One region of the Leclercia sp. CFBP8987 genome, then DNA from elsewhere that is predicted to be linked to it. Evidence: riboswitches for the same ligand, from Rfam matches in the RefSeq annotation. Region 1 holds a riboswitch; each other region holds the start of a gene.
The links. A riboswitch is a leader RNA that binds a small molecule or an ion and turns the genes downstream of it on or off. The one in region 1 is predicted to bind thiamine pyrophosphate.
Positions count from the first base shown of each region.

Region 1 (5,967 bases):
ATCAGCCCCAGATAAAACAGTACGCCTGCCGCCACCGCAATCACCATCATCCGCCGTTTACCAAAGTGTTTGACGTAATAACCGGCGAGGATCATCGCCGGGATTTCCAGCCCGGCGGCGGTGCCCATTAAGATCCCGGCCAGCTTGTCCGGCAGGCCCAGATCGCTGCTGATCCACAGCGGCATGTCGATGATGTACATGGTGTTGCAGGTCCACATCAGGGTGGAAGCGATAAACAGCCTGCGGACGTTTTTGTTCTTCCAGCCGCTGACCTGGGTCACCGGTATCGCGCCTGCGGAATCCACCCGGGCAACGGAGGGCAGCGCAAAGGCGATTAACCCCAGGCTGATGGCAAAAATGGCCGCCGCAATCGAGAACATGGCGGTAAAGCCATAGTTAAGCGCCAGCATAAAGGCCAGCGGCGGGCCGATAACCCACGCCAGCGATAGCTGGGCACGCATCACCGAGCTGAACATCACCACTTCCCGCGCCGAGCTGTCGGCATATTCCCGCGCCAGGGCAAAAAGCTGTGGCATAGCGGTATTAGCCAGCGAAGCCAGCAGTACGCCGCAGGTGAGTAAGGTCAGATAGTGACGGTTAAAAGCAAACAGCAGCGCATTGCCGATTGCCATCGCGCAGCAAAAGAGGATCAGCTTGCGGCGATCGCCCTGGCTGTCGGATCGTTTCGCCAGCCACAGGCTGACCAGGATCCCGGCGACGGCGTTGACGGTGTAAAAAATTCCTACCCAGAAGGGCTGAGCCCCCACCTCGCGGCTCAGGAACAGGCTCAGGGTCGGGGCCTGCAGCGCACCGGCGATGCCCATCATAAAAGCCACCATTAAAAAGGCAGCATAAACACCGTTGAGACGGCGTCCCATCGTCATTAACCAGAGCATTACCTGTTCCCTTTAGCGCAAGTGAAAACGAAAAAAGCCAGCAGATAATACCTGCTGGCGTGGTGATTCGCACCAATACTCAGTCACACATGATCGAAGCCATTCAGCGTTCCGAGGTCGATGTTGTCACCTCCCACTGCATCAGATCTTCCAGTATTTTCAGCCGCTGCTCTGCACACCGGCGGGCCAGCCAGGACATTCCCTTTGTCGCTGAGAAGTACTGTTGGTAAAACTGATTCGTGGTCGACCTCTTCATATTCACCTCCTCGCTTCATCGAAGAAGATTATTGGCCTAATATAGGGATTAATAAATTGCTGATTTTTTGTCAGGAGTTCCTCTTTTATGCCCTCTGGTCGTCTGCAACAACAATTCATCCGCCTGTGGCAGTGCTGTGACGGCCAACCCCAGGAGACCACGCTCAGCGAGCTGGCCGAGCTGCTCAACTGTTCGCGCCGTCATATGCGCACCCTGCTTAATACCATGCAGCAACAGGGCTGGCTGAGCTGGGAGGCCGAAGCCGGGCGCGGCAAACGTTCCCGCCTCACCTTCCTTTACACCGGCCTCGCCCTGCAGCAGCAGCGGGCAGAAGATCTCCTCGAGCAGGATCGCATCGAGCAACTGGTGCAGCTGGTGGGTGACAAGGCCGCGGTACGCCAGATGCTGGTCTCCCACCTGGGCCGCAGCTTTCGCCAGGGCAGGCATATCCTGCGGGTGCTCTACTATCGCCCGATGAAAAACCTGTTACCGGGCAGCGCACTACGACGCTCCGAAACCCATATGGCACGGCAGATCTTTAGCGGCCTGACGCGCATAAATGAGGAAAACGGGGAACTGGAAGCCGACATTGCCCACCACTGGCAGCAACTTTCCCCGTTGCACTGGCGCTTTTTCTTGCGGCCCGGCATCCATTTTCATCATGGACGTGAGCTGGAGATGGCCGACGTCATTGCCACCCTGCAGCGCGCCCGCGAGCTGCCCCTCTATTCACACATTACCCGGGTCCAGTCCCCCACCGCCTGGACCCTGGATATTCAGCTCTCGCAGCCCGACCGCTGGCTGCCATGGTTGCTGGGATATGTGCCGTCGATGATCCTGCCGCGCGAGTGGGAATCGATGCATAACTTTGCCAGCCAGCCGGTGGGCACCGGGCCGTATGCGGTCTCCCGCAACAACAATAACCAGCTGAAGATCCGCGCCTTCGATGACTACTTTGGTTACCGGGCGCTGATTGATGAGGTCAACGTCTGGGTCCTGCCGGATATCAACGAAGAGCTGAGCGTCGGCCTGACGCTGGAAGGGCCCACCGAGGGGGAAAAAGCGGTGGAGAGCCGGCTGGAAGAGGGCTGCTACTATCTGCTGTTCGACGCCCGCTCCCACCGCGGCGCCAGCGCAGAGGTGCGGCAGTGGGTAAGCCGGATCCTCTCCCCGGCGAACCTGATCTACCAGGCCGAGGAGGTATATCAATCCTACTGGTTCCCGGCGTATGGCCTGCTGCCGCGCTGGCACCACGCCCGCCCGGGACGCGGCGACAAACCGGCCGGGCTGGAGAGCCTCACCCTGACCTTCTACCGCGAACATATCGAGCACCGGGTGATCGCCCGAATGATGAGCGAACTTCTGGCCGCCGAGCAGGTGACGTTAAACATTCAGGAAGTCAGCTATGAGGAGTGGCATCGCGGCGAGACGGTGAGCGATATCTGGCTCAACAGCGTCAACTTCACCCTGCCCCTCGACTTCTCGCTGTTCTCGCATCTGTATGAAGTCCCGCTCCTGCAGCACTGTATTCCCCGCGACTGGCAGCAGGACGCCGCCCAGTGGCGTGCGGGTGAGATGAACCTTGCCGTCTGGTGCCAGCAGCTGCTGTCCCAGCAGGCGATTGTCCCGCTGATCCACCACTGGCTGATGATCCAGGGTCAGCGCAGTATGCGCGGTTTACGCATGAATACCCTGGGCTGGTTTGACTTTAAATCGGCGTGGTTTGCACCGCCGGAACCTTAACACTTTCGTAATATTCACCAAATCATTACAATACCGTCGTTCTCAACGGGGTGCTGCGCGCAAGCGTGTGCTGAGAAAATACCCGTCGAACCTGATCCGGATAACGCCGGCGAAGGGATTTGAGGCTGTCGCTCAAAATCCTTTGCCACTCTCACATACAGAGGTGCAAAGTGTTCAAAACTGTTCTTCCCCTGCTGGCGCTGATTGCGCTGCCTGCCGTTGCCAGTCCTGTCCTGACGGTCTACACCTACGACTCCTTCGCCGCCGACTGGGGCCCTGGCCCGGCGGTCAAAAAAGCCTTCGAAGCCGACTGCAACTGCGAGCTGAAATTCGTGGCGCTGGAAGATGGCGTCTCGCTGCTCAACCGTCTGCGGATGGAAGGCAAGAACAGCAAAGCCGACGTGGTGCTGGGTCTCGATAACAACCTGCTGGAAGCGGCCACGCAAACCGGGCTGTTCGCCAAAAGCGGCGTGGCGGCCGATGCGGTTAAAATTCCTGGCGGCTGGAAGAACGACACCTTTGTACCCTTCGACTATGGCTACTTCGCCTTCGTGTATGACAAAAACAAGCTGAAAAACCCGCCGAAGAGCCTGAAAGAGCTGGTTGAGAGCGACCAGAAATGGCGCGTGATCTACGAAGATCCGCGCACCAGCACCCCGGGGCTGGGTCTGCTGCTGTGGATGCAAAAAGTGTATGGGGACAAGACCCCGGAAGCCTGGCAGAAACTGGCCGCCAAAACCGTTACCGTCACCAAAGGCTGGAGCGAGGCCTACGGGCTGTTCCTGAAAGGCGAAAGCGACCTGGTGCTGAGCTACACCACCTCTCCGGCGTACCACATTATTTCGGAGAAAAAAGAGAACTACGCCGCCGCTGATTTTGCCGAAGGTCACTACCTGCAGGTTGAAGTCGCCGCCCGCACCTATGCCAGCAAACAGCCGGAACTGGCGGAGAAGTTTCTGAAATTTATGGTCTCGCCGTCGTTCCAGAATACGATCCCAACCGGCAACTGGATGTACCCGGTGACTGACGTCGCTTTACCGGCCGGTTTCGACAGCCTGGTCAAACCGCAAACCGCACTGGAATACTCTCCGCAAGAAGTGGCCGGGAAACGTGCCGCCTGGGTCAGTGAATGGCAACGCGCCGTCAGCCGCTGATCGCCGGCTGGTTACTCCCGGGGCTGATCGCCGCCATCCTGATGGTGACCGTCGCCCTGGGAGCATTTCTGGCGCTGTGGTTTAACGCGCCAGCCACCGACGTCACGGCGCTGCTGCACGACAGCTATCTGTGGCACGTCATCCGCTTCTCGTTCTGGCAGGCGTTTCTTTCCGCCCTGCTCTCCGTGGTACCCGCTATTTTCCTTGCCCGCGCCCTCTACCGGCGGCGCTTCCCCGGACGGCAGGCGCTGCTGCGCCTGTGCGCCATGACCCTGATCCTGCCGGTGCTGGTGGCGATATTCGGTATCCTCAGCGTCTACGGGCGTCAGGGCTGGCTTGCCGCGCTCTGTCAGGCTCTGGGGCTGGAGTGGACCTTCTCCCCTTATGGCCTGCAGGGCATCCTGCTGGCGCACATCTTTTTCAACATGCCGATGGCGACGCGGCTGCTGCTGCAGGCGCTGGAGAATATCCCTGGCGAGCAGCGCCAGCTCGCCGCTCAGCTCGGGATGCGCGGCTGGTCCTTTTTCCGCTTCGTAGAGTGGCCGTGGCTGCGCCGTCAAATTCCGCCCGTTGCCGCGCTGATCTTTATGCTCTGCTTTGCCAGCTTCGCCACCGTGCTCTCGCTGGGCGGCGGACCGCAGGCCACCACCATTGAGCTCGCCATCTATCAGGCCCTGAGCTACGACTACGATCCGGGCCGGGCGGCGCTGCTGGCGATGGTGCAGATGTTCTGCTGCCTGGGGCTGGTGATGCTGAGCCAGCGGCTGGGTAAAGCCATCGCCGTGGGCAGTAGCCAGCTTACCGGCTGGCGCGATCCGCAGGATAGCCTGCGCAGCCGTCTGACCGATGGCCTGCTGATCACTCTCGCTCTGCTGCTGTTACTCCCGCCGCTGCTGGCGGTAGTGGTGGATGGCCTGAATCTTAACCTGCTGTCGGTGCTGCAACAGCCGGTGCTGTGGCAGGCGCTCGGCACCTCGCTGCGCATTGCCCTGGGAGCGGGGCTGCTCTGCGTGGTGCTGACCATGATGCTACTGTGGACCAGCCGGGAGCTGTATGCCCGTCAGGCAAAGGTGGCTGGGCAGGCGCTGGATCTCAGCGGGATGCTGATCCTGGCGATGCCCGGCATTGTGCTGGCGAGCGGGTTTTTCCTGCTGTTCAACAGCACCGTTGGCCTGCCGGAATCCGCCGATGGCATCGTCATCTTCACCAACGCCCTGATGGCCATTCCGTATGCGCTGAAGGTACTGGAAAACCCGATGCGCGACCTCAGCGCCCGCTACACCCTGCTCTGCGATTCACTGGGCATGCATGGCTGGCAGCGGCTGAGGGTGGTGGAACTCCGCGCCCTGAAACGCCCCCTGGCGCAGGCGCTGGCCTTTGCCTGCGTGCTGTCGATCGGTGATTTCGGGGTGGTGGCGCTGTTTGGCAATGATGATTTCCGCACCCTGCCGTTCTGGCTGTATCAGCAGATCGGCTCGTATCGCAGCCAGGACGGTGCCGTGACGGCACTGCTGCTGTTGCTGCTGTGCTTTGCGTTATTTACCGTTATCGAAAAACTCCCGGGGCGTGATGCTAACTCTCACTGATGTAACCTGGCTTTATCAGCACCTGCCGATGCGCTTCACCCTGTCCGTGCGCCAGGGGGAATTGATCGCCGTGCTCGGCCCCAGCGGGGCGGGGAAAAGCACGCTCCTCAATCTGGTGGCCGGTTTTCTGCAACCGGCCAACGGCCAAATTACGATTGAGGGACGGGATCATACCCACACGCCGCCTGCTGAACGCCCGGTGTCGATGCTGTTTCAGGAAAACAATCTCTTTACCCACCTGACCGTGCGCCAGAACATCGGCCTCGGCATGCATCCGGGCCTCCGGCTGAATGCCGGACAACAGCAGAAGCTGAGCGATATCGCGGCGCAAA
Region 1 is NZ_CM188255.1:749,398-755,364, reverse strand. Features, by position in the region: gene SOM40_RS03560 (sugar efflux transporter) at 1-896, opposite strand, end outside; gene sgrT (glucose uptake inhibitor SgrT) at 1,000-1,152, opposite strand; gene sgrR (HTH-type transcriptional regulator SgrR) at 1,240-2,895, shown strand; TPP riboswitch at 2,932-3,031, shown strand; gene thiB (thiamine ABC transporter substrate binding subunit) at 3,066-4,049, shown strand; gene thiP (thiamine/thiamine pyrophosphate ABC transporter permease ThiP) at 4,025-5,635, shown strand; gene thiQ (thiamine ABC transporter ATP-binding protein ThiQ) at 5,619-5,967, shown strand, end outside.

Region 2 (5,967 bases), 540 kb from region 1:
AGGCATCTGCTTGGTCTGAGTGGGGAAAACGTGCCCCAGGGCGATGTAGGAGGGACGCGCTGCCAGCGCCACGTCGATCTCCATGTCGTCATGGGTCGAGACGCCGAGGCGTAATCCGGCGGCGCGAATGGCCTCAAGATCGGTGGTTTCCAGATCCTCCTGACCCAGATGCACACCGTAAGCCTGATGCTTGATCGCCAGCCGCCAGTAGTCGTTGATGAACAGGCGGGCGTCGTAGCGACGCCCCAGGGCAATGGCCGCCACGATATCGGCCTCCACCTCATCATCCTGCTTATCCTTGATACGCAGCTGGATAGTTTTTACGCCCGCGGCCAGCAGACGTTCGATCCAGGCCACGCTGTTGACCACCGGATAGAGTCCGAGACGAAAGGGCACCGAAGGAAAGTTGGGCTGATACATTACGCCTCCTCTTTCTTGAGATAGATCTCGCCGCCCCGGGCGCGGAAGGTTTCCGACATGTCAGCCATCCCCACTTCGATGGTCTGCGCCGCGGCGTAATCCCGCACCTCCTGGCTGATTTTCATCGAGCAGAATTTCGGTCCACACATGGAGCAGAAGTGCGCCACTTTGCCGGACTCCTGGGGCAGGGTTTCGTCGTGATAGGCGCGGGCGGTGAACGGGTCGAGGGCGAGGTTGAACTGATCTTCCCAGCGGAATTCGAAGCGCGCTTTCGACATGGCGTTATCGCGGATCTGTGCCCCCGGATGGCCCTTCGCCAGGTCGGCGGCATGGGCAGCAATCTTGTAGGTAATCAGTCCCTGTTTGACGTCCTCTTTGTTCGGCAGGCCAAGGTGCTCTTTCGGCGTGACGTAGCAAAGCATGGCGCAGCCAAACCAGCCGATCATCGCCGCACCAATCCCGGAGGTGAAGTGGTCATAGCCCGGTGCGATATCGGTGGTCAACGGTCCGAGGGTGTAGAACGGCGCTTCGTGGCAGTGCTCCAGCTCCTCGGTCATGTTGCGGCGGATCATCTGCATTGGCACGTGGCCCGGACCTTCAATCATCACCTGGACGTCATACTCCCAGGCGATTTTGGTCAGCTCGCCCAGGGTATGGAGTTCGGCAAACTGCGCTTCGTCGTTGGCGTCGCGAATGGAGCCCGGACGCAAGCCGTCGCCCAGCGACAGGGAGACGTCGTACGCGGCGCAGATTTCGCAGATCTCGCGGAAGTGCTCATACAGGAAGTTCTCCTGATGATGGGAGAGGCACCATTTCGCCATGATCGAACCGCCGCGGGAGACGATGCCGGTCAGGCGTTTAGCGGTCATCGGCACGTAGCGCAGCAGCACGCCTGCATGAATGGTGAAGTAGTCCACGCCCTGCTCGGCCTGCTCCAGCAGGGTATCGCGGAACGCTTCCCAGGTGAGATCTTCCGCAATGCCGTTTACCTTCTCCAGCGCCTGGTAGATAGGTACCGTCCCGATCGGCACCGGGCTGTTACGCAGGATCCACTCGCGGGTTTCGTGAATATAGCGCCCGGTAGAGAGGTCCATCACCGTGTCCGCACCCCAGCGGGTGGACCAGACCAGTTTCTCTACCTCTTCTTCGATGGAGGAGGTGACTGCCGAATTACCGATGTTGGCGTTCACCTTCACCAGGAAGTTACGCCCGATGATCATCGGCTCTGATTCCGGGTGGTTGATGTTGGCCGGGATAATGGCGCGACCCGCGGCCACTTCGTCACGGACAAATTCCGGGGTGATGTTCTCCGGCAGGCGGGCACCAAAGCCTTCGCCCGGATGCTGATGGCGCAGCACTTCACCACGAATGCGCTCGCGGCCCATGTTTTCGCGGATGGCGATAAACTCCATCTCCGGCGTCACGATCCCCTGGCGGGCGTAGTGCAACTGGGTCACGCACTTGCCCGCTCTGGCACGCTTCGGCGTCAGCAGGCCGGTGAAGCGCAGCTCGTCCAGACCGTCGTCGGCCAGCCGCTCCCGGGTATAGGCCGAGCTTTGCTCGTTCAGGGCTTCGCAGTCGTTGCGGGCGTCAATCCACGGCTGGCGCACCCTGGCCAGCCCCTGCTGGACGTTAATGGCAATCGCCGGATCGCCATAAGGCCCGGAGGTGTCGTAGACCGGTACCGCTTCGTTCTCTTCAAACTGCGGGTTCTCTTTGCTGCCGCCGATCAGCGTCGGGCTGAGCTGGATCTCGCGCATTGGCACGCGGATATCATCCTGCGAACCCGTCAGATAGATGCGTTTCGAGTTAGGGAAAGCGGTGCCTTCCAGGGTGTCGATAAAGTGTTGGGCGTGTGCGCGCTGTTCGCGGCGGGTCATTTTTGTGGCAGACATAGCTCGTTCCAGTAAGTTCAGGAAGTGGCTTGTCAGACGACGGATGAAGCAAGAGAGGATCGCCCTTGGGCGATACAATAAATTGACTCTTGTTCCCTTCGCAGGTCTTAACCTGATCAGGTTCCGCGGATCCCGAATTAACGGTCTCAGCCCGGCTTTCGCACTGGGCACTCCGACAAGAATATGCTCCCCTACAGCGGGAGCAGTGAATGTAAACTACGCGTTAACGAGAAATAACTCAAGCCGGTCGGGCGACGTTATCTTCGTTACTCACTTTCAGATTGTGATCCAGCGCAAGGGCGATCAGGTTGTCTTCCAGGGTGAAGCGTTGCTCCAGCGCCTCGCCGATATCGGAGAGCGCCTGCTGGAATTCGAGATAGTTATCCTGATCGATGGCGTTTTCGAGCGTGGAGTCGTAGTAATCCATGATTTGCTGAGTATTGGCTTCCAGCAGGGGGTAGAGTCTGGTGGCGGCTAACTGCGGGCTATCACCTTCCAGGTCACGGATAATGCGCTCATAAATATTGAAATGCCCGTTAGAAAGGTAATCGACCAGACTCTGACAAAAATCGTCCAGCGCTTTTTCGTTGAGGCGCATATAAGATTCTTTGCCAGGCTTAATGCCAACGAGATTGTAATAGGCAACAAGCAGATGTTTACGCACGTGCAGCCAGCGATCGACCAGTTTGTTACTTCCGCCAACGCGCTCTGTCAGGTTTTCTAGCTGGTTTAGCATGTTTGACTCCGCAAGGTTAAGATTAAAAGCTGCCCACCCAAAATGTAATAGTAATGTTACCAACATGCCTGTGAAGCAAAGGTAGTGCAATAGATATGGATCGTATAATTGAAAAATCGGATCGCGGCTGGTGGTTAGTCAGCCATGAACAAAAATTATGGTTGCCCGGTGGTGAATTACCCTATGGCGAAGCAAATAATTTCGATCTTGCGGGGCAACACGCACTAAATATTGGTGAGTGGAAAGGCGATTCTGTGTGGTTGATCCAACAAAATCGCCGTCACGATATGGGATCGGTGCGCCAGGTGCTCGATCTCGAGGTTGGCCTGTTCCAGCTGGCGGGTCGTGCTGTGCAGTTGGCCGAGTTTTATCGCTCGCATAAATTCTGTGGCTACTGCGGCCACACCATGCACCCGAGCAAAACCGAGTGGGCGATGCTCTGCAGCCACTGCCGGGAACGCTATTACCCGCAAATTGCCCCGTGCATCATCGTCGCCATCCGCCGGGATGATTCCATTTTGCTGGCGCAACACACTCGTCATCGCAACGGGGTACATACCGTACTGGCCGGGTTTGTCGAAGTGGGCGAAACCCTCGAGCAGGCCGTGGCGCGGGAAGTGATGGAGGAGAGCGGCATCAAGGTGAAGAACCTGCGCTATGTCACTTCCCAGCCGTGGCCGTTCCCGCAATCGCTGATGACCGCCTTTATGGCCGAGTACGACAGCGGCGAGATCGTCATCGACCCGAAAGAGTTGCTGTCCGCCGACTGGTATCGCTACGACGATTTGCCGCTGCTGCCACCGCCCGGTACCGTGGCGCGCCGGCTGATAGAAGATACGGTGGCAATGTGTCGGGCTGACGATGTGTGAGACATGTTACACTGGAGATAAGACGCTTAAGGAACTGCAAAAATGACCGAACTGAAGAACGATCGTTATCTGCGTGCGCTGCTGCGCCAACCCGTTGATGTCACTCCGGTATGGATGATGCGCCAGGCGGGCCGCTATTTGCCGGAGTACAAAGCCACGCGCGCGCAGGCGGGCGATTTTATGTCGCTGTGCAAAAATGCGGAGCTGGCCTGCGAAGTGACGCTTCAGCCGCTGCGCCGCTATCCGCTGGACGCGGCGATCCTCTTCTCTGACATCCTGACCATCCCGGACGCCATGGGGCTGGGCCTGTACTTTGAGACCGGCGAAGGCCCGCGCTTTAGCTCGCCGATTAAGAGCAAAGCGGATATCGACAATCTGCCGATCCCGGACCCGGAGCAGGAGCTCGGTTATGTGATGAATGCGGTGCGTACCATTCGTCGCGAGCTGAAAGGCGAGGTGCCGCTAATCGGCTTCTCCGGCAGCCCGTGGACGCTGGCGACCTACATGATCGAAGGCGGCAGCAGCAAAGCCTTTACCGTCATCAAGAAGATGATGTATGCCGATCCGCTGGCGCTGCATGCCCTGCTGGATAAGCTGGCGAAAAGCGTCACCCTGTACCTGAACGCGCAGATCAAAGCGGGCGCCCAGTCGGTGATGATCTTCGATACCTGGGGTGGCGTGCTGACGGGTCGCGATTATCAGCAATTCTCGCTCTACTACATGCATAAAATCGTCGATGGCCTGCTGCGTGAAAACGAAGGCCGTCGCGTGCCGGTAACCCTGTTCACCAAAGGCGGTGGTCAGTGGCTGGAAGCCCTGGCAGCAACCGGTTGTGATGCGCTGGGCCTCGACTGGACCACCGATATTGCCGATGCTCGCCGCCGCGTAGGAGACAAAGTCGCCCTGCAGGGCAACATGGATCCGTCTATGCTGTATGCTCCGGCCGCCCGTATTGAAGAAGAAGTCGCGACCATTCTGGCGGGCTTCGGTCAGGGCGAGGGCCATGTGTTTAACCTGGGGCACGGTATTCATCAGGATGTACCGCCAGAACATGCAGGCGTGTTTGTGGAGGCGGTGCACCGACTTTCTGCCCAGTATCACCTCTAAGGAGTCGTTATGGATCTTGCATCACTTCGCGCTCAACAACTTAAACTGGCTGCGTCGGTCTCCCGTGAAGACCGGCTGGATAAAGACCCACCCGCGCTGATTGCCGGGGCGGATGTCGGGTTTGAGCAGGGTGGAGAGGTGACGCGGGCGGCGATAGTGCTCCTGACCTGGCCCGGGCTGGAGCTGGTGGAGTACCAGGTGGCGCGCATTGCCACCACCATGCCCTATATCCCCGGCTTCCTCTCTTTTCGTGAATATCCCGCGCTGCTGGCGGCGTGGGATCAGCTTTCCCGAAGACCCGATCTGCTGTTCGTAGATGGCCACGGGATCTCCCATCCGCGCCGTCTCGGCGTCGCCAGCCATTTCGGCATGCTGGTAGATGTCCCGACCATCGGGGTGGCGAAAAAGCGCCTCTGCGGCAAGTTTGAACCCCTGTCGGCCGAACCCGGCGCGCTGGCACCCTTGATGGACAAAGGCGAGCAGCTGGCCTGGGTCTGGCGCAGCAAGGCGCGCTGTAATCCGCTGTTCATCGCCACCGGTCATCGCGTCAGTACTGACACCGCCCTGGCGTGGGTTCAGCGCTGCATGAAAGGCTATCGATTACCCGAGCCGACCCGCTGGGCCGATGCGGTGGCTTCCGGGCGTCCGGCTTTTGTTCGTTGGCAGGAAATTCAGCGCTGATTCAGGTAAACTGCCGCTAATTTTCGATTCGAGACATCATCATGTTACAAAACCCGATTCACCTGCGCCTCGAGAAGCTGGAAAGCTGGCAGCATGTCACCTTTATGGCCTGTCTGTGCGAACGCATGTACCCGAACTACGCCATGTTCTGCAAGCAGACCGAATTTGGTGACGGCCAGCTGTATCGCCGTATTCTCGATCTGGTGTGGGAGACGCTGACGGTCAAAGATGCGAAGGTGAACTTCGATTCTCAGCTCGA
Region 2 is NZ_CM188255.1:211,842-217,808, forward strand. Features, by position in the region: gene thiE (thiamine phosphate synthase) at 1-420, opposite strand, end outside; gene thiC (phosphomethylpyrimidine synthase ThiC) at 420-2,315, opposite strand; TPP riboswitch at 2,392-2,500, opposite strand; gene rsd (sigma D regulator) at 2,554-3,051, opposite strand; gene nudC (NAD(+) diphosphatase) at 3,147-3,920, shown strand; gene hemE (uroporphyrinogen decarboxylase) at 3,963-5,027, shown strand; gene nfi (deoxyribonuclease V) at 5,037-5,708, shown strand; gene SOM40_RS01055 (YjaG family protein) at 5,750-5,967, shown strand, end outside.
Region 2: linked by a shared signal. The riboswitch ahead of thiC (phosphomethylpyrimidine synthase ThiC) and the one ahead of thiB (thiamine ABC transporter substrate binding subunit) in region 1 are both predicted to bind thiamine pyrophosphate.

Region 3 (5,967 bases), 2.4 Mb from region 1:
ACGACAAAATCGGGTTTAAATCTGACATTGTATCCATTGTCTCCGGTTAGACTGGGCGAACGCCCGCAGCAAGCAGCGCCTGCTCAAATTTGTCCAGGAACACGTTCAGCTCCTGATCGCTGATCAGCAGGGAAGGCAGCAGACGCACAACGTTACCGTTACGACCGCCACGCTCCAGGATCAGACCGGCTTCGAAGCATTTCTTCTGGATCAGCGCAGACAGCTCGCCATCACCCGGGAAGCAGCCCATATGGTCAGCAGCTTCGTGCGGTTTCACGATCTCGATGCCGATCATCATGCCCAGACCGCGCACGTGACCGATAACCGGATAGCGTTTCTGCAGCTCAACCAGCTTCGCTTTCAGCCACTCGCCCTGGGCGGCAACTTTATCGGCAATGTTCTGCTCTTTGAGGATCTGCAGGGTGGTGAGGCCAGTGGCCATCGCCAGCTGGTTGCCACGGAAGGTACCGGTGTGGTGACCCGGAGACCAGGCATCGAACTGCTTTTTGATACCCAGTACGGCCAGCGGCAGGCCGCCACCGACAGCTTTGGACATCACGACGATGTCTGGCTGGATACCTGCGTGTTCAAAGGCAAAGAATTTACCAGTACGGGCAAAGCCTGCCTGAACTTCGTCGAGGATCAGCAGAATGCCGTGCTCTTCGGTCACTTTACGGATGCGCTGCAGCCACTCAACCGGCGCCGGGTTCACGCCGCCTTCGCCCTGAACGGCTTCCAGGATCACAGCTGCAGGTTTACGCACGCCGCTCTCGACGTCGTTGATCAGGTTTTCGAAGTAGTAGGTCAGGGCTTTCACACCCGCTTCGCCGCCGATACCCAGCGGGCAGCGGTACTCGTGCGGGTAAGGCATGAACTGCACTTCTGGCATCATGCCGTCAACCGCTTCTTTCGGAGACAGGTTGCCGGTCACGGACAGCGCGCCGTGGGTCATGCCGTGATAAGCACCGGAGAAGCTGATAATGCCGCTGCGGCCGGTCACTTTTTTCGCCAGCTTCAGCGCGGCTTCAACAGCGTCTGCACCGGATGGGCCGGTAAACTGCAGGCAGTACTCTTTGCCCTGACCTGGCAGCATAGAGAGCAGGTATTCTGAGAACGCGTCTTTCAACGGCGTGGTCAGATCCAGGGTATGTAACGGCAAGCCGCTGGTAATGACACTTTGGATGCTTTTCAGCACATCAGGATGGTTATGACCCAGCGCCAGCGTTCCCGCTCCGGCCAGGCAATCCAGATACTCTTTATTATCCGCGTCGGTGATCCACACCCCGTCCGCCTTAGTAATAGCTAAAGGCAGTTTGCGCGGATAACTCCTGACGTTGGATTCCATTTCAGCCTGACGGGCCAGATAGGTTTCGTTAGTTTTGAAAGAAGAGGCATTCAAAGTATCAATACGGACTTTATCCGTCATCATATCACTCCTACAACCGCAGCTCAGCACGTGGCCACGATTGAATAATTAATTAAGAAAATGAGAAGGGCATCAAAAATCGCGGCCAATATAGAGCCTTTTTGCGTAGGGCTCAATGGTTAATTGTTTATCGTTTTGTTACGCGCGTTGAAACAACGCGCGTAAGCCGTAACCCCGCATGGCAACTGAGGTTTCCTGGGGGGCACTCCGGGGAAAAAAGTGGGGTATTTTAGAATGCTTTAGGACTACTTTGAACAACGTTCAGAATCCCGTGATCGCGACCATGGGTTTTATTCCATGACGCATCAGTGACGCCATCCGCATCAAGTGAAATCGACAGGATATAACCGGCTCCTTTGATCTCGTAAAAATTAGCATTCAACCGCTTCACCGTGGCTTTCTTGCCGTTGATGATGGCCTGGGTGAAGCCATTGTTGATGGTGGCTTTGATACCGTTAGCGCTAAAAGAGGCTTCGCGCAGCGGATCGGCAACATGGGCCGCCTGGCCATGTTGTACGGCGTCATGGGCATTCTCTAAGGCCTGTTTTTCGGCAGCAGCATTGATCGTGGCCTGACGGTTCTGGTCTGCGATATAGCACGCATCACGGCTGACGCCCTTTGCTTCACACTGCGCTAACCGCTGCTCTTCGGAGACGCAGCCCGCCAGCAATGCAGCAACCACACCCACCAACAGAATCTTTTTCATACATTAACCTTATCGAGTTTAAGAATTTCTCATTCCCTGATAATTGCTCATTCATTCCATTAAGCCAGCCGTTAACTGCGTATATCTATAGTAGTAACGCAGTAGTGACGTGGGGTGACTATCGCGGAATGCAGGGTTTTGCTATTTGATGAAGATCACACTTAGCACGAATAGCTAAAAAGATGGGAATAATCAGGGCGTCGCAGGCACCAAAGTAAATCAATAAAAAGCCCCGCTTTGAACCTTAACGGTGGGGCTTTTTTTACTGGTGTTCACTGCGCTTTAGGTGTCATCTTAAGGAAACGCATGACCCCAGGGCGGCGCTCGGAAGTGAGCAGCAAGCGGTTGTCATCAGTGAAATCACGCAGCTCAGGCAAATTGCTGGTCTCACGTTCTACTCGTTCAATCACAGTCACATCAAAATAGCTGTCCGCGTGACGCAGGAAATTGCTGTATTTGCAAAGGAAGTTGTCCATCCAGTGGTGGATTTCAATGACCACCGTTGAGGATCTCAGCAAGCTCAACACTTCGTTGGTAAGGAGTTCGAATTCAAACCCTTCAACATCCACCAGCACAAAGGCATTTTCAAGGGCTACTGGGTTCAGGGCGGCAAAACTTGCGGCATTGGCTTCGCCCATTATGGTAAGTTCTCCCACGGAGTTGTTCTTTTTCCAGTTCTCAGCAATCACGCTGCGGCCTTTTTCCGTCTGCTCAAAACATATGGTTCTGCCGACTTTACCGGACACCAGCATGCCGATGGCGTAATAGCCATCGGCCGCACCGATATCAATAAACGTGCTGTAGTGACCGGCCTCAATGGCATCGATCAGATTGAGGATCTCTTTCTCATAAAGTCCAAGGCACTGAGAACCGAGATCGAGTTTGCCCCACCAAGTCTCGCGATCCAGATGCAACCCGGTAAATGGGCCATATTTCACCACGCCGTTGAGAATATCGAACAGTTCCAGAGAGATACGCTCCTGACGTTCGCGAATAGTCTCGCGACGCCAGGCTTCACGCTGCTCGACCGTTGATTGCTGAGCGCGCGCCAGCATCGGATGAAAATAGTCTGCTTCCGCTAAAATTAACTGTTCCACACTGTTCATTCTGTTATTACCTAAGTCCGGTTCGTAAGTGTGTTGATTACAAGGATTGCAAAATAAGTTTGCGTTCAACGTCTTCTTCCAGAGTGGTGAAGTCAGCCACCGTACAGGTGGCGCAAATCCCTTTCTTCAGCCCGAAATCAAACAGCCCACGGCGGAATCCGCTCAGGGTTTTTGAGGCGTAGACGTCAAATATTGACGCGTCATTCAGATTTCCCGCCGGGGCGAGGTTGGTTTTGTCGTCCAGGAAACTTTCGCAACAGGGTTGCACCGTGCCATCGTAAAAAATGGTGAATTCACGAAAGGGCTTCACACAGGGGCTGGTACGGATCGTTGACGAGGCCGCATGCTCGATTAAAACCCCGGCGCGGTTGGTGCCGTATTTCCGCCAGTCCGGCCACTGAATTTTAATCTGCACGCCACGATGGCTGAAAAGGACCGAGGTGGAATTAAGCACCGTATCTACATCGAAATCGGGGAGCTTATGCCTGCACTCTAGCTTATCAAGCAGTTTGGTCACCCGACGGTAAATTGCCGACGGTTTCTGAACCACGTTGGAGGGCGGATGTAGAGTCACACAAATATTGTTCAGACCGCTGTCAGAAAGCGTACTTAGGCGGGCTATATCAAGGAAATCACCGTTGCTGTTAAAGGCAATATGGGTATAAGGCAGCGCCTGCTTGATCAAGCCGATTTTACGCTCCAGATCCAAATCCAGCAGCGGCTCGTTATATAAGTTCAGTGAAATACGGTTTTCGTAGCGGATTGCTGCTAGTTCGCCGCAGATTTTCTCCAGCGTTACCGTATCCATAAAGCGCTGAAGCGACTGCCGGTTGGAGAAGCTGACCGGGCAGTAATCACACTTGCGGTTGCAGTTGTAAGAAAGCTCAAGGTTGACGATTTCAACGTGGCGCTTAAACATGATCTGCTTTTGCGATTCGGTCATTGCCGCGCTGCGCCGACTGTCCAGCAGATTTTTGATGCTTTCATCTGAAGCAAAACTGATTTGCTCAAAATAATCCATTGTTACTCTCCTGCCGCTTAAACGCTCAGTCACTACGTATTTATATCGGCCACCCGGCTGAAAACCTGAATACGGCGCATGATAAAAATTTTCCTTAAGGCGCTGAGCGACATTATGCGCACCCCAAGCAGTATGACCACAGCTTAACCCAGGTGGCGGGGGAGTTAATGGCGCAACAGACAGTGGTTCACCAGCTTTTTCTGCGCATAGAAGGGGGCTGGACAAATGGTTTTACAAGCGTGAGAGGACTGCTATCATCGCTGGCGGTGATAACGTTACCGTTACATCAATGACTCGGGGTGCCCTTCTTTGTGAAGGCTGAGAAATACCCGTACCACCTGATCTGGATAATGCCAGCGTAGGGAAGTCAGATGCCCTCCGGGCAATCGCTTCTTCGCGCAAGGCAGGAGCGATACCATGCAGCCTGACCTGCTCAATTTACACGCCTTACACCATTTCCGAACCCGTTCCCCGCTGACCCACTGTATGACCAACGACGTGGTGCAGACCTTTACCGCCAACGTATTGCTGGCCCTCGGCGCATCACCGGCGATGGTGATCGAAGCCGAAGAGGCTGAACAGTTCTCCGCTATTGCCGATGCGCTGCTGATTAACGTCGGGACCCTGACCGCCTCGCGTGCTCAGGCGATGCGCCGGGCGATTGAAAGCGCGGTGGCGGTGGGTAAACCCTGGACGCTCGATCCGGTGGCCGTTGGCGCCCTGGCGTACCGGACCCGTTTTTGTCAGCAAATTCTCGCCCTCAAACCGGCAGCCATTCGCGGCAATGCCTCTGAAATTCTGGCCCTTGCCGGGATGAGTGCAGGCGGGCGCGGCGTTGACACCACCGATACCGCCGCCAGCGCGCTGCCGGCAGCCCAGGCGCTGGCCCGGCAGACTAATGCGATTGTGGCGGTGACCGGGGAGGTGGATTACGTTACTGACGGGCTGCGGACCCTGACCATTACCGGCGGCGATCCGCTGATGACCCGCGTGGTGGGCACCGGTTGCGCCCTGTCGGCGGTCGTGGCGGCCAGCTGCTCACTGCCAGGCGACCGACTGGATAATATCGCCGCGGCCTGCGGCTGGATGAAACGGGCCGGGACGCTGGCGGCAGCGCAGAGTCGTGGTCCGGGCAGTTTTGCCCCGGCGTTTCTGGATGCCCTTTGGGATCTGGGGGCGCAACCATGAAACGAATAAATGCCCTCACCATCGCCGGCACCGACCCGAGCGGCGGAGCCGGGATCCAGGCCGACCTGAAAACCTTCTCGGCGCTTGGGGCGTACGGCTGCTCGGTGATCACCGCCCTGGTGGCGCAGAACACCCGCGGGGTGCAGTCGGTCTATCGCATCGAGCCGGACTTCGTGGCGGCGCAGCTGGAGTCGGTGTTCAGCGATGTGCGCATCGACACCACCAAGATCGGCATGTTGGCCGAAACCGATATCGTCGAGGCCGTGGCGGAGCAGCTCCTGCGGCATCGGGTCAAAAACGTGGTGCTGGACACGGTGATGCTGGCGAAAAGCGGCGATCCGCTGCTGTCACCCTCCGCCGTCGACACACTGCGTAAAAAGCTGTTGCCGCAGGTGGCGCTGATCACCCCCAACTTGCCCGAAGCGGCGGCACTGCTGGATGCCCCGCATGCACAAAACGAGCGAGAAATGAAAGAGCAGGGCACTGCGTTACTCGCCCTGGGTTGCGGTGCGGTGCTGAT
Region 3 is NZ_CM188255.1:3,202,267-3,208,233, reverse strand. Features, by position in the region: gene SOM40_RS15565 (pyridoxal phosphate-dependent decarboxylase family protein) at 1-28, opposite strand, end outside; gene SOM40_RS15560 (diaminobutyrate--2-oxoglutarate transaminase) at 47-1,429, opposite strand; gene SOM40_RS15555 (hypothetical protein) at 1,656-2,132, opposite strand; gene SOM40_RS15550 (class I SAM-dependent methyltransferase) at 2,405-3,238, opposite strand; gene SOM40_RS15545 (radical SAM/SPASM domain-containing protein) at 3,276-4,259, opposite strand; TPP riboswitch at 4,545-4,641, shown strand; gene thiM (hydroxyethylthiazole kinase) at 4,677-5,447, shown strand; gene thiD (bifunctional hydroxymethylpyrimidine kinase/phosphomethylpyrimidine kinase) at 5,444-5,967, shown strand, end outside.
Region 3: linked by a shared signal. The riboswitch ahead of thiM (hydroxyethylthiazole kinase) and the one ahead of thiB (thiamine ABC transporter substrate binding subunit) in region 1 are both predicted to bind thiamine pyrophosphate.